Regions from separate parts of the Paenibacillus sp. FSL F4-0087 genome, predicted to be linked through region 1. Evidence: riboswitches for the same ligand, from Rfam matches in the RefSeq annotation. Region 1 holds a riboswitch; each other region holds the start of a gene.

Region 1 (3,085 bases):
ACATTTATACTCCTTTTTAGTTCGTTTTATGTTCGTAAATCCGAATTATATGATATATATATTCACATAAATATCCGCTTTTTGTCAATAGTTTCTTGGTTTTTAAATATTTAATCTGTTTAATGTTATTTTATATAACTTTATGAGTTATGTTAAACTGAGGGGGGATAAAGGATGGCACTACAAATAAAGTAGAGTGATCGACCTAATCGGATATACAAACGAGATCAAATTTAATCATATGCACTTCGTAGGAGAAAATGACGAGATTATACGATTTATGGAAGGGAAAACGCAGTTAAAATGATATTTATAAAAATGCTTTACTTTTAAACATGAACCGGGTATAATCAATTCTGTTGCCGATTATTTACGACATGCGGTCGTGGTGGAATGGCAGACACGCTATCTTGAGGGGGTAGTGGGTGTATACCCGTGGAGGTTCGAGTCCTCTCGACCGCATCATAAGAACGATTAGGAAGAAGCTTCCCATATGGGGAGCTTCTTTTTTATGTTTTTTTACAGTAAAGATGAGTCCAGACAAAAAAAGGTCACCCGTTTCCCTGAATGCATGTTCATTCTGTCTTCAGGGGTCGGATGGCCTTCAGTTGTTATTTAAGCAATTCTTTGATGTCTGCTTCAATTTTATCGGGTGTTGTTTTGGGAGCATACCGTTTCAGAACACGTCCGTTCTGATCCACAAGGAATTTGGTGAAGTTCCATTTGATGGCTTTGGAGCCGAGTACACCCGGTGCTTCTTTGGTAAGATGCTGGAATAGAGGGTGAGCGCTTGAACCATTCACATCGATTTTCTCGAACATCGGGAAGCTGACACCATAGTTCATCTGACAGAACTCGGCAATATCATCAGAAGAGCCTTTTTCCTGTGCAAACTGGTTGCTTGGAAAACCAAGAACTTCAAACGGGGAGTCTTTAAACTTATCCTGAAGTTCTTGCAGACCTCTGAATTGAGGTGTGAGTCCGCATTGGCTTGCTGTATTCACGATAAGCAGTACTTTGTCACGATAGTTGGACATTTCAACTTCCTGACCGCGAAGGGTGTTTACTTTGTAGTCGTAGACTGACATGAAAATCGCCTCCATTTCATATTCTTCTTCCTTCTATTATATTGATTGCAATTAAATATTGCAAAATTAATATTGCTTTTTTAACTCAATTTGAGGCTGTCGTGTATGATCTGTGACTGATTTAATACCTAATTATCGCTAAAGAGAGAATTAGAGAGCTTTGATGAGATGGGTAGAGAATGGATGCGTTGTAAGCGCTATTATTGATGGGAAATGGCAAAAATCCGTCGATTCGGTGATCTGCGCAGACTTTACACCAATATGGCACGGGTGTATGATTCATATCGTAATTCCAATTTAAATTAAATTTTACATGAAAAACGAAACAAACGATAATATCGCTCTGATTATTGATTATAAAAGAACGATGTTTTAATCGCTGAGTTTCCATTCATTCATGGGTGGGAAACGGGGGAACCAACAGGATGAACTGTCCAGGACAGTGGGCATCCATGGGGTGAATTTTCCGGTGACAGCCGGAAATAGGGCGACTCTCGCGCCCGAATCCGTCAGCTAACCTCGTAAGCGTTAAAGGGAGAGGCAACAAGCCGTACGCTGGTTCATAGTGTCTTTTTGCTATGGATTATTGAAGAAGCGTCCGGGAGGCCTTGGTCCCCCACGCTTCTTTTTTGTTGTCTTTTCACGCCAAGGGAGGAACGAATGATGGATAAAGAGATGATCTTAGTGACTGCTCCAAATGAAGCAGGACGTAAATTTATCAAATTGCTGATGTACAAAAAAATGCCGTTTGCCGTTCTGACCAACAGTGCAGGGGAAGAGCGCAGGCTCCGGAGAATCGGTGTGGAGCATGTCATTCGCATGAACACGGCTGCAGCTCAGAAATGGTTTTTGCCGCAAGGTAGTGTCGGCAATGTTTTTATTTTTGAAAATAGCCTAAACCTGACCTGTCGATATTTGCAGATCTGCCGCTCCTGGACATCCAAGTCCTTGTGTGTCATTACGGAACAAAGCCACCCCAAAGGGATCTATCGGGGAATGGGAGCAGACCGTATTGTATATTCCTTGAATGGGGAAGTTGGGTTTCTGCTGAATGGCTAGTGGCTAGTACTATTCCTGTGATTGATCCAGTGTCAGCTGCCTGTTATAATTGAAATCATAAATAAACGGAAACTTGAGGAGACTCATGCATGTTGGTGGGTCTTCTTTTTTATGGTTTGGGAAATAGGGATAATTTCCTGTGGCTAACGAGGAGGAATAGGCGTGCCGGATGTACGTGGAATACAATGGTTGTTCTTTGATGTGGGGGATACGCTCGTGGACGAATGGGAGCCGGTAGATGATATTATCGGTCAGTTCGTTCGTGAAGCTTGTGCGCTTGGTTATCAGGTGGAGATGCAGACGGTGCGAGAACTATTTGCCGCCTCCTACCGAAATTACGAGCAATGGCCGATGAAATTGGCTATTCGTACCCTTATCAGCGACAAGGGGCACCGGGAACAGATACAGGAGAAGCTAAAGTTCCGCAAAGAGCTTGAGCGGCCCTTCGCGTCAGCCGACGCTGTTCTCCAGACGTTATCGCAACACTATAAGATTGGTATCATTGCCAATCAGAGCCCGGGGACGGAAAATCGGCTGGATAGCTACGGCTTGCGCAAGTATGTGGATGTGCTGGCCTGTTCGGCTGAAGAAGGAGTGTCCAAGCCTGATCCTGAATTGTATGCTGTAGCGTTGAAACAGGCGGGATGTAAACCCGAGGAAGCGGTCATGATCGGCGACAGGATTGATAATGATATTATTCCAGCTAAGAAGCTGGGTATGCATACGATCCGGATTTTGCAGGGTTATGGCAGGTTCCAGCCGGAGCTTGCGGATGCAGAGCCTCCAGACTGGACTGTTGAATCACTGGAGGAACTTCTTCCATTGTTAATGGTAACTCAAAGTTCAGACAACTAAATAAGAGCAAGCCGTATTTAAGATCTAATCGGTATGAATTAGATGGCTGCTCAAACATATAAAAGGCTGATCGTCTCAAGGGA
Region 2 (3,085 bases), 1.5 Mb from region 1:
GGGTAATCTGGAATACACTCAACCGCTTGTGGAACTGCTTGCCGTTGCAATAACCTATACCCAGAAGATTGCCCATCTCCATACGACGTGCAGCAGCCTGTGGGTGCACAATCAGTCCCGCCGCAATCAGATCCTCCCAATCGATCAGACTTGGGGCGCCTTCATATGACGTGTGTACACGAGCCAGTGCATGACGAATCGCCTCCGGTGAGGCGTTCTCCACTCCGATATCGCCCTTGCGCGTAGCATCTGCCTCCGGAATGAAAGCATGCTTGCAACCAGGTACCTTATTGGCGATGATTTTACGAATACGTTCACCAGCATGATCCGGATCTGTCAGTACAATGACACCACGTCTCTCTTGAGCAAGTGCAATACGCTTTAGAATGCGCTGGTTGATGGCAGATCCACCAGTCTCGATCGTATCTGCCTGAACCGCACGTCGAATGGCTACGGTGTCATCACGACCTTCTACCACGATCACTTCTTTTATCATGTTCCATTTCTTCCTTTCTAACGCAAAAAGAAGAGGAATATCCTCTTCTCTGCCAAACGGCGGGGGAGACTGAATTCAGACCCCTCCGCCGCATATTCCGCATGAATCATTCATGCTTATATTTTATAGCATTCCCATTTCAAAGTAAAACGATTTTAGTTCGCTTCCGGCTTCACCGGACCAATCACATATACCGTCTTGCCTTTCTTCCGTCCGAAGTTCAGGGCATGCTTCACACTATCATAATACACATCAATTTTGTTGCCTTTAATGGCACCACCTGTGTCTTCCGCACGACGGAAGCCAAGGCCCTCGATATAAACCCACCAGCCAATTGGAATGACTTTGGGATCAACTGCAATGGTACGTCCCTCGGTTACCCGAGTACCTGATGCTGTTTTTGTGCCGATACCGGGCTCTTCAGAAGAGTAAGCCGTCATGGATACATTTTTTAACACTTTAGAATATTTAAAAGAACTTCCTGAGACGGTAATTACTTTGCTGCCCGAGGCAGCGGTTTTCTTCGAGTTCGTGGTTGTTGCTGTTTTTGTCGTGGAAGTCTGCGCTGATACCGTCTGAATCACTGGCTCTTTCACAACAGGTTTGGCTTTGGTACCAACGGCGATCACTTTATCAACGCGATTCGTTGCGACCGATTTACCCACCATTTTTTTGGAGACCAATTCTCCATCCTGGAACACCTTTTCAATATGCTGTACAAGCGTGCCTTCTTTACCGCTCACAATGACACGATTGTCGCCTTTGTACAAGCTAGGGTCAGCCGTTTTGATCACTTTATAAGCAATCGGCTGTTCCACTTCCACCGTACGCTTTGTTACCCGCACTACACGAATTTTCATATCCGCTTCGATAGTGGTTCCAAGCGCCGGATACACTTTGTCTTCACTTGCAATCTGAATACCTGATTTTTTAATCGCATCTTTTACCGATGAATCGGTTGTATACAGAGTCTTGGTGTCTCCGTCTGCCGTAATCTTAACTGGAACGGCCCGCTCAATAACGATGCGGTCTCCATCTGTAATCGCCCCATTCAAGGGCATGGATACCTGATCGTGAGGGCTGACTGTGATTGACTGCTCCTCCAGCATTTCCTGAAGCATTCCTGTACGAGTCTCTACCGCTTGAGCCTTGCCATCAATAACCAGTGAAATTTGTTTCCCGGCCTGACCGTAAACGACTAACAAGATCATGATTGTAAGCGCAATTGAGAAAATCGCGATCAATGCCATTTGACGCATGTTCTCATGCTTCCACCGCAACGCGAAAGACTTACTGGATGATCGTGACTCATGGGTCTCTTCTGGTTGGAATGTGCCCACTTCTCCGTCCTCCTTCATAGCCTCGCCGTCTAAAGTAATGCATGATGTCTTTGACGCGACTATACCAAATTTTCTACAGAACACAGATCGGACCAACATAATCCGGTTCTGCACCATGAATCAATCTTCGCAACATGATGTCATCCTCCTGAATACTTACCGTATGATGACAGTATTTCTTTTATTCAAAAACAAAAAAGCCAAAGAAAGAGTTTAAGAGGAACTCTTTCGTGGCTTCCGAATGATTCTGAATATCGGAAATTCATGCACGAGGTTGCCTCTCTTTTTCCGCTTGCGAGGTTAGCTGTCGGGTTCGGGCGAAAGAGAGCCGCCCTATCTCCGGTCATCCGCTCATGGCGGACGCCCTTGAATTCACCCCGAGACCCAAAGAAGAAATCAAATACGGCTTCGCAGATTCATACGCTGCTTTTGGGTCAGCGCATGTTGCGCATCGGCTGCAAACACCGATGTTTAAGCCCTATTGGTTCCCCCGCTCTCCGTTAACGGAGACTCAGCGAGACTGATTCATGAAAGTAATGTTGTTTCATCGGAAAGTGTCCCTTTGTTCATCCCCCGAACATCTGTCCAATTTTCCGCACAACAATTCACTGAAAAGATGATATCCTGTTTCTATGCATGTTGTAAAGCGTTGTTCAAGTACGTTTTTCTAAATATTTGGTTAAAATATTGTAATATTCTTGATTTATTTGGATCAAAAAGCAAATTAACTCCGCCTAACTCACTTTTTCACCTGTTTTGCTCGATATTTTAACGAATCCCAAATCGTTCCATGGCATTTTTGGTCGTTATTGCTGCAATTTCCTCTACCGAAATGCCTTTAATTTCCGCAGCTGCTTCTGCAACCAGACGTACATGCGCTGTCTCATTTCGTTTTCCACGATAAGGGTGCGGTGTCAAATAAGGGGCGTCCGTTTCGATGAAAAATCGGTCCATAGGAACCTTCTCAAGAACCTCTTTGGGCTGCTTCGCATTTTTGAACGTGATTGGCCCTCCGAAGGAAAGATGAAAGCCCAAATCCAGGCACATCTTCGCTGTTTCCCAGCTGCCAGAGAAGGAATGCATAACACCGCCTACTTCCCCGGCCTTCTCTTCACGCAGAATCTTTACAATATCCTCATGCGCATCCCGGTTGTGAATGACAATTGGCATATTTAACTCACGGGCAAGACCAATCTGTTGTCGTAATACGCGATGTTGAACCTCTTTCGGTGAAGTGTCCCAGTAATAG
Region 3 (3,085 bases), 1.4 Mb from region 1:
TCTCCACATCGTCCTGGCTACCAATCTTCTGCAGACTAGGGCCCATACCCCCTTGAAGCTGATCACCGTGGCAGGTAATACAGTTGGCTTTGACCAGTGCCTCAGCCTGTCCTGCATCCATTGTAACTTGCGGCATCGTCGGTTTCGCTTCTTCTGCAACTTCCTCTTTCCCTGGAAGCGTAAACATTAGTACAATAGCTAAAGCGCACGCTGCAAAAAATACCCCGCTCATGATCCATTTGTGCATCCCTTATGTCCCCTCCAGAATGAAAGATCATCTAACTTGAAACTATCCATATCATTATAACGGAACCTGTAGTGACATCATAGCATTTTGTGGTAATTTTTTGAACTAATCACATAACCGGGGACTTTCTAGGGTGATTTTAAGCTCTTTTTATCCGCGTGGACCTTCATAGACCATACAGTAGAAGGGCTTCAAACCGCTTGGTGTCTGTCGTTCGTATGTATCCTGCGTAACAAATCCGGCTTTGAGATAGACGCGAATGGCCCGGTCATTCCAGGTCAGAACTTCCAGATCGATTTCGTTTGCAGGGTTCCGGCGAATGGCTTCCTGCACAATGGCGGAGACAAAAGCCGTTCCTTGACCATGACCACATCGTTCCGGGTGCATGCCAAGCCCAATGCGGGTGACACCTTCAAGTGGGAAGTATTGAGCGAAGCCGCAAATTTGTTGATTCTCTCCCAGCACCACCACATATTGTTCCTTCCGCAGCTGGGGATCGCCGAATTCTACTTCGAGTGCTTTCATCTGCTCCCAGGGTAGCCAGCTATAAATATTATAAGGCGGGTCATACTGCCAATTGCAGATGAGCTCCGCATGTTCTTCTTGCATGGGCACAACGTGAAACGTCACAGGGGCTTCATCCATACAACTGCACGCTCCTCTCATTGTGAACAAGCTATAATGATTCTGATTTGTCCATATACATATGTCATTCCATATCTAAGCTTGTTTCCACTCTACAAAAGAGGCGTTCATTTGGCAAGTCCTCGTTTTTGAAAAAAAAGTGAAACAAAAGTTCCGGTAATTTCGTTTATATTATAGTGGGATGGGTAAAAACATTATAAGAGCACGGACAAAGCAACGAAAATTAGCTTTTTAAAAAAAAGTTAAAGTTAGGTTTGATAGCTGTCCCGAATACGTTAAAGGAAACGAAGCACAAAAAAACCGCCGGATACATTCCTGCGGAGAATGTACCAGACGGTTCTATTATGCTTCGTTACAGTAGTTTTATTGTTACAGCATGACGTTGCTCAGCTTGTCCCTAGTCGATGGCCAATGTCTCATATGCGTCCGTGCTCATAATGCGTTTAGCGCCAACATAGCGGTTAGCCCAGTAGCTTTCGCTTAATGCACTGATTGTAACTCCTTTGGAAGAAGAGGAGTGTGCAAACTTTCCATCCCCTACAAAGATCCCTACGTGTGAGACCCCTTTGCCCGTTGTATTGAAGAATACCAGATCACCTGGTCTCATTTCCATACGGGATACTGAATCACCCATGTCGAATTGCGAGCTCGATTGGCGAGCCAGATCAATACCCAGCTTGTCGAATACATAACTTGTGAACCCAGAGCAGTCAAAGCCGTTAAGCGTTGTTCCTCCGCTTTTGTATGTAGTTCCCATTGCTGAATCAATGACTTGGTCCATTTTTGAATCTGCGAATGCGCTGCCTGCTCCAAGCGATAATGCGAATGTGATGCTGAGTACAGCTGCGGTTAATTTCTTCTTAAACAAGAGATATACCCCTTCCAATGCCTGCGAGGTTAGCTTAAGGATTCGGTTGAAGGTCCCCTATGATCCCTCTGTTGCAAGATCAATTCACCCATAACTGGTTCCCCCGCTTCCCAGGTGCTAGGAATTTGGCTATGCTAGTTATGCACCTGCGAAATCAAGAAATGACGATTAAATTTTAAGTAGTTACAAATATGAAGGTAAAGATTACAAAGTTGTTACTAAAAACTCACTGCGATTATTGTAACAGAGGTATATCACTTTGGCAACGTTTAACAGCAAAATTAGCAAAAAAAACCTCGACCTTTGACGGGGAAAGGTCGAGGTTTGCTTGTTTAAAGGTGTTTGATGAAAACAACTTTACATATAGATGGTAACCATTTTTAACTGTGCACGTTAATCCTTGACCGAGTTGGACTGCCATAACCGGAAATGGGCGCATATCTTCCATAAGCTCAGCAAGCACCGGGCAAGTGGATACGTCTGTTGTAGTATAAGACCAGTTAAGCCCGTTAGTAACCATGAAGCTGAAGTGAAGGCGCCAAAGACCAGGAGATGAAGGCCACCCAGCAGTACGGCAATGCCAATTAGAGTGATGACCTGGCGTAGTGCAATCCATAGAGCTTGAAACGTACCACGTGCTCCGCCTTCCCCATCAGGAGCCGAGATACCAAACTGCATGTACAGCAGGACATGATGGATAACCCACCCGTATACAATCCAACCAGCAACATAGGGAATACCAGGCAGGAGCAGATGGAGGGAATGAAAACCTTCCATAAGGATGGAATAAAGTTTTGGTGCGATCCAATAAGCCGGTAGCAGCAGCAATAGGGTGCGAATAGTGTGGAGCAGAAGCATTGGTTTCCACAAATTTTTGATGCCGCGAATGAATGGAATGCGCTCTTCCGAATGATTATAATGCTGGAGCGAGTAGAGCAGCCCTGCCTGAATGAGAGGGCTAATTAGCATCCGTAGCAGCAGCATAGCCCCTAAAATCCATAAATAGCGATGGACCTCTGGATTCATTGTCAGGCCGAGTTGGCTCTCCATTTTGAATAAAATTGTACTGAGTTCCCCTGCATCAGGGTCGGGATAACGCAGGAGTAGCGGAACCACAGCTGATTGAACCATTCGATAAAGAAAGTATCCCCATACTAATTGATAGAGAAATAAGAGTGCTGCAATGAACATATGCTGACGGACGAGAAACCAGCCTTCACGTATTTTCGCTTTCACTGTATCCACCTCACCATGACAGACTTCCGAATATGGCTTCTATAAGTTTGGTTGCACTCATGCTCCAGCGGGATTTGGTTGGCTCATCC
Region 4 (3,085 bases), 720 kb from region 1:
GAACAAGCGGGAAATACTCGACCATTCGGTCAATCCCTTACTGCTGTCATAGGCTTCAACATCCCAGTCGATCCTCCAGCCGTTCGCATACTTTTTCCAGAAGTCCACGTAATTGTGGTCAAGCGCCCAGGAAAGCTCAAACCAGATGTTATTTCTGTCCAGGGCTTTGGACCAAGCCTCCACATCACCGCGTGCATCGCGGCTCAGGTTATTAATTCCCGATCCTGGCGTCACACTATCGAATTTGACAAAATTGATACCCCACTCTCCAAGAAGATCCGCGATGGAGTCAATGTACTTCTGTGAGCAAGGGTTCGAAAAATCAATTTTGTACGTGTACGAATCCCAAGCATCCATAACAACGAGCGGTTTTACTGCAATATCTTGCATACGACATGCCCCGCCCGTTCCATACACCTCAAGATTTTTATCATAGGCTGTGATGGATAATCCCGGAATCAGATAGATTCCGATCTTCTGTCCATTATTATGGACATAATCGATGACCTCCTGAAATCCATTTGGATAAAGAACAGTACTCGGAATAGGACGGCCGTATTCATCTTCGTCACCGTTCCAGCCAGCATCAATATTAATGTATTCATATCCATGGGCTTGCAGCTTCTCGCGCATGGCATCCGATTGCTTCTTAATACTCTCGGCAGATGTCCAGTTACCCGCCCCGTCATATACTTGCATGCTGTAACTACTCCAACCCATATACGGCTTTTGGGCCAGACTCTTATCTGCTGCTTGTGCCACATTACCTGTCGTTCCCATAATTCCGAACTGAACTGCCGCAATCATGAACACCATGAAACACATTGCCATCCTTTTTCCGATTCGTTTCAAATTATCCCTACCCCCTCTGAATTTGGTCAATCAAATTCCTGTTGATAGCGCTTCCATACGAGAAGAGAATAGTGTATAGTGGATTTCCAGGATAGGTACAATTCGGTATTTTACGTACAATTCACCTGAAATATAGGGGCAAACCGTCGCAGAACAAACATATTTCCATTAATGGATAAATAAACAAATAAAAACTTCATCTTTGCTCAAATTAAGGGAATGGGTTGAAGACAACCAGGATGAGCAATCACTCTAATCCGTAAACAAAGAAAAAAGGTTCCTAGAGTGGCAGTAATGCCATTCTAGGAACCTTTTTCGTATTACATATGATGCGGTCGAGAGGACTCGAACCTCCACGGGGGTTAGCCCACACGGACCTGAACCGTGCGCGTCTGCCAATTCCGCCACGACCGCGTATGTTGTATCTCCGAGAAATTACATCGCGGCGACAAGAAATAATATATCATGTGCAGGTAATTAGTGTCAACAAAAAAATATTCCTTATTTAATATGTAAAGCTGTACTCATCCATCATTTCATGCAAAACAAAAAACTAAGGCCAATACAATTGATGATAAAAAACTGTCTGAATGAATTATATGTTGGAAGGCCAGTTCCGTACCAGGCCTACCCACCTCCTCTTTAAGGTTTTAGGAAGCTGGAATCCTGCATTTGAAACAGTAGTTACTTTTTTGTCATCTATCAAAACTCAACATTCGAGTTATTTCTACATAAATAGCGATAATTCCGTTAACATTGAGATGATAAGAAGTGTTCAAGAACGGTTTGACATTTTCGCATTTATGCAATATAGTTTCAAAAGGTTACAAAAACTTAATTATTCATTTGCCGAGTTTCATGTTTGAAAACGGGGGAACCATTTTGGGTGAATTATTCTTATACATAGGAAATATAGGGAACCTTCTACCGAACCCTTAGCTAACTCCGTAGGCATCGAAGGGAGAACAAAAATTTTGAAAAAGCTTATCATCTCCATTTTTGGAGCAGCAGTATTATTTACATCTGGTGCAGCAAGCACAGAGGCAAGCAGTATTAACACCGTCGTTAACAACATGACAGGCATACCTTACAAATGGGGTGGTACTACACTCGCCGGGTTTGATTGCTCTGGATTTATGAGATATATTTTCAACAAATATAGCATTGAATTACCACGCACTTCCCAGCAACAAGCTAAGGCCGGAACGCCGGTATCCAAAGCTAATCTGCGTACGGGTGACCTGGTATTCTTTAATACGATGGGCAGTGGCATTTCACATACAGGTGTATATATCGGGGGCGGACAGTTCGCTCATGCTTCAAGCAGCAAGGGTGTCAGCATCACTCAATTATCTAATCCTTACTTCAACGATCGTTACGTAACAGCACGCCGGGTAACAGGACAGTTTATGTATAACAAAATGCTGGGCAAAATATAAGTTAACACGAAAAGGCTTCGGTTATAACCGGAGCCTTTTCTTTGTCTATCTTTGTCTACATTAATATTGATTTTCTAGAGGTACACAAGGTCATCATCCGTCTTAACCAAAGCTTTTAATGTAAAGCCTTCTGTACTCTCATTGCACCCTGAGACAACGCATGGCCTCCGCCAACTGCTCCAGCCACAGCAACCGTCTCCATAATCTCTTGATCGGTCGCTCCTTTGGCACGCGCTTCTTCCACATGGTAAAACGTACATACCTCATTGTTTGCAAACAGTCCAATGCCCAGCGCAATCAGCTGTTTGGTCTTGGCATCAATCGCCCCTGCCTGAAAGCACTCTCCAGTGAACTCATGATAAGACTTCACCACAGCTGGCAGCACGTCGCTTAATTCACCAATCTGATCTTTATAGGCATGAACCTTATCATTCATCAGTGTCATGGTTACCGCACATCCTCTCGGCTGATATGTTACAAGCTCTCACTGTACCTATCTTCTCTCCCGAGAGGTGCAATTATGCCAAAACATCCATGGTAAATGAACCTAAAAACGCATGTCCTATTCTTCGAGCGGGCTCTTACGTGGTTCGCTGAACAACTGATACTGATAATTCCGATCAAGCTTAACCACACGACGATTCTGACGGCGAATGAGCACCTGCTCCCCGTCCCAGGCCACTACAATGCCTGTCACATCATTGGACTGAATCTCGTCCCGTACTACCCTTACTTTTTCACCCGATAAACGCAGTGCATCCAATTCTGCATCACTGATCATATTTATGGCGCCT

What was found. Region 1 has a riboswitch for cyclic di-AMP ahead of MHB84_RS06040 (hypothetical protein). Riboswitches for the same ligand answer to the same signal wherever they lie in the genome.
Region 2: linked by a shared signal. The riboswitch ahead of MHB84_RS12905 (3D domain-containing protein) and the one ahead of MHB84_RS06040 (hypothetical protein) in region 1 are both predicted to bind cyclic di-AMP.
Region 3: linked by a shared signal. The riboswitch ahead of MHB84_RS12530 (C40 family peptidase) and the one ahead of MHB84_RS06040 (hypothetical protein) in region 1 are both predicted to bind cyclic di-AMP.
Region 4: linked by a shared signal. The riboswitch ahead of MHB84_RS02360 (C40 family peptidase) and the one ahead of MHB84_RS06040 (hypothetical protein) in region 1 are both predicted to bind cyclic di-AMP.

The regions. Positions count from the first base shown of each region.
Region 1 is NZ_JBBODJ010000001.1:1,238,174-1,241,258, reverse strand. It holds tRNA gene MHB84_RS06050 (tRNA-Leu) at 380-462, shown strand; partial or broken gene MHB84_RS31345 (hypothetical protein) at 568-636, shown strand; gene MHB84_RS06045 (glutathione peroxidase) at 612-1,088, opposite strand; cyclic di-AMP (ydaO/yuaA leader) riboswitch at 1,456-1,631, shown strand; gene MHB84_RS06040 (hypothetical protein) at 1,752-2,147, shown strand; gene MHB84_RS06035 (HAD-IA family hydrolase) at 2,310-3,002, shown strand.
Region 2 is NZ_JBBODJ010000001.1:2,749,036-2,752,120, forward strand. It holds gene rnmV (ribonuclease M5) at 1-496, opposite strand, end outside; gene MHB84_RS12905 (3D domain-containing protein) at 652-1,836, opposite strand; cyclic di-AMP (ydaO/yuaA leader) riboswitch at 2,110-2,363, opposite strand; gene MHB84_RS12910 (TatD family hydrolase) at 2,605-3,085, opposite strand, start outside.
Region 3 is NZ_JBBODJ010000001.1:2,671,957-2,675,041, reverse strand. It holds gene MHB84_RS12540 (c-type cytochrome) at 1-247, opposite strand, end outside; gene MHB84_RS12535 (GNAT family N-acetyltransferase) at 398-892, opposite strand; gene MHB84_RS12530 (C40 family peptidase) at 1,290-1,760, opposite strand; cyclic di-AMP (ydaO/yuaA leader) riboswitch at 1,764-1,901, opposite strand; gene MHB84_RS12525 (hypothetical protein) at 2,154-2,996, opposite strand; gene MHB84_RS12520 (M1 family metallopeptidase) at 3,007-3,085, opposite strand, start outside.
Region 4 is NZ_JBBODJ010000001.1:517,855-520,939, forward strand. It holds gene MHB84_RS02350 (X2-like carbohydrate binding domain-containing protein) at 1-852, opposite strand, end outside; tRNA gene MHB84_RS02355 (tRNA-Leu) at 1,183-1,266, opposite strand; cyclic di-AMP (ydaO/yuaA leader) riboswitch at 1,690-1,821, shown strand; gene MHB84_RS02360 (C40 family peptidase) at 1,827-2,291, shown strand; gene MHB84_RS02365 (carboxymuconolactone decarboxylase family protein) at 2,407-2,736, opposite strand; gene MHB84_RS02370 (hypothetical protein) at 2,854-3,072, opposite strand.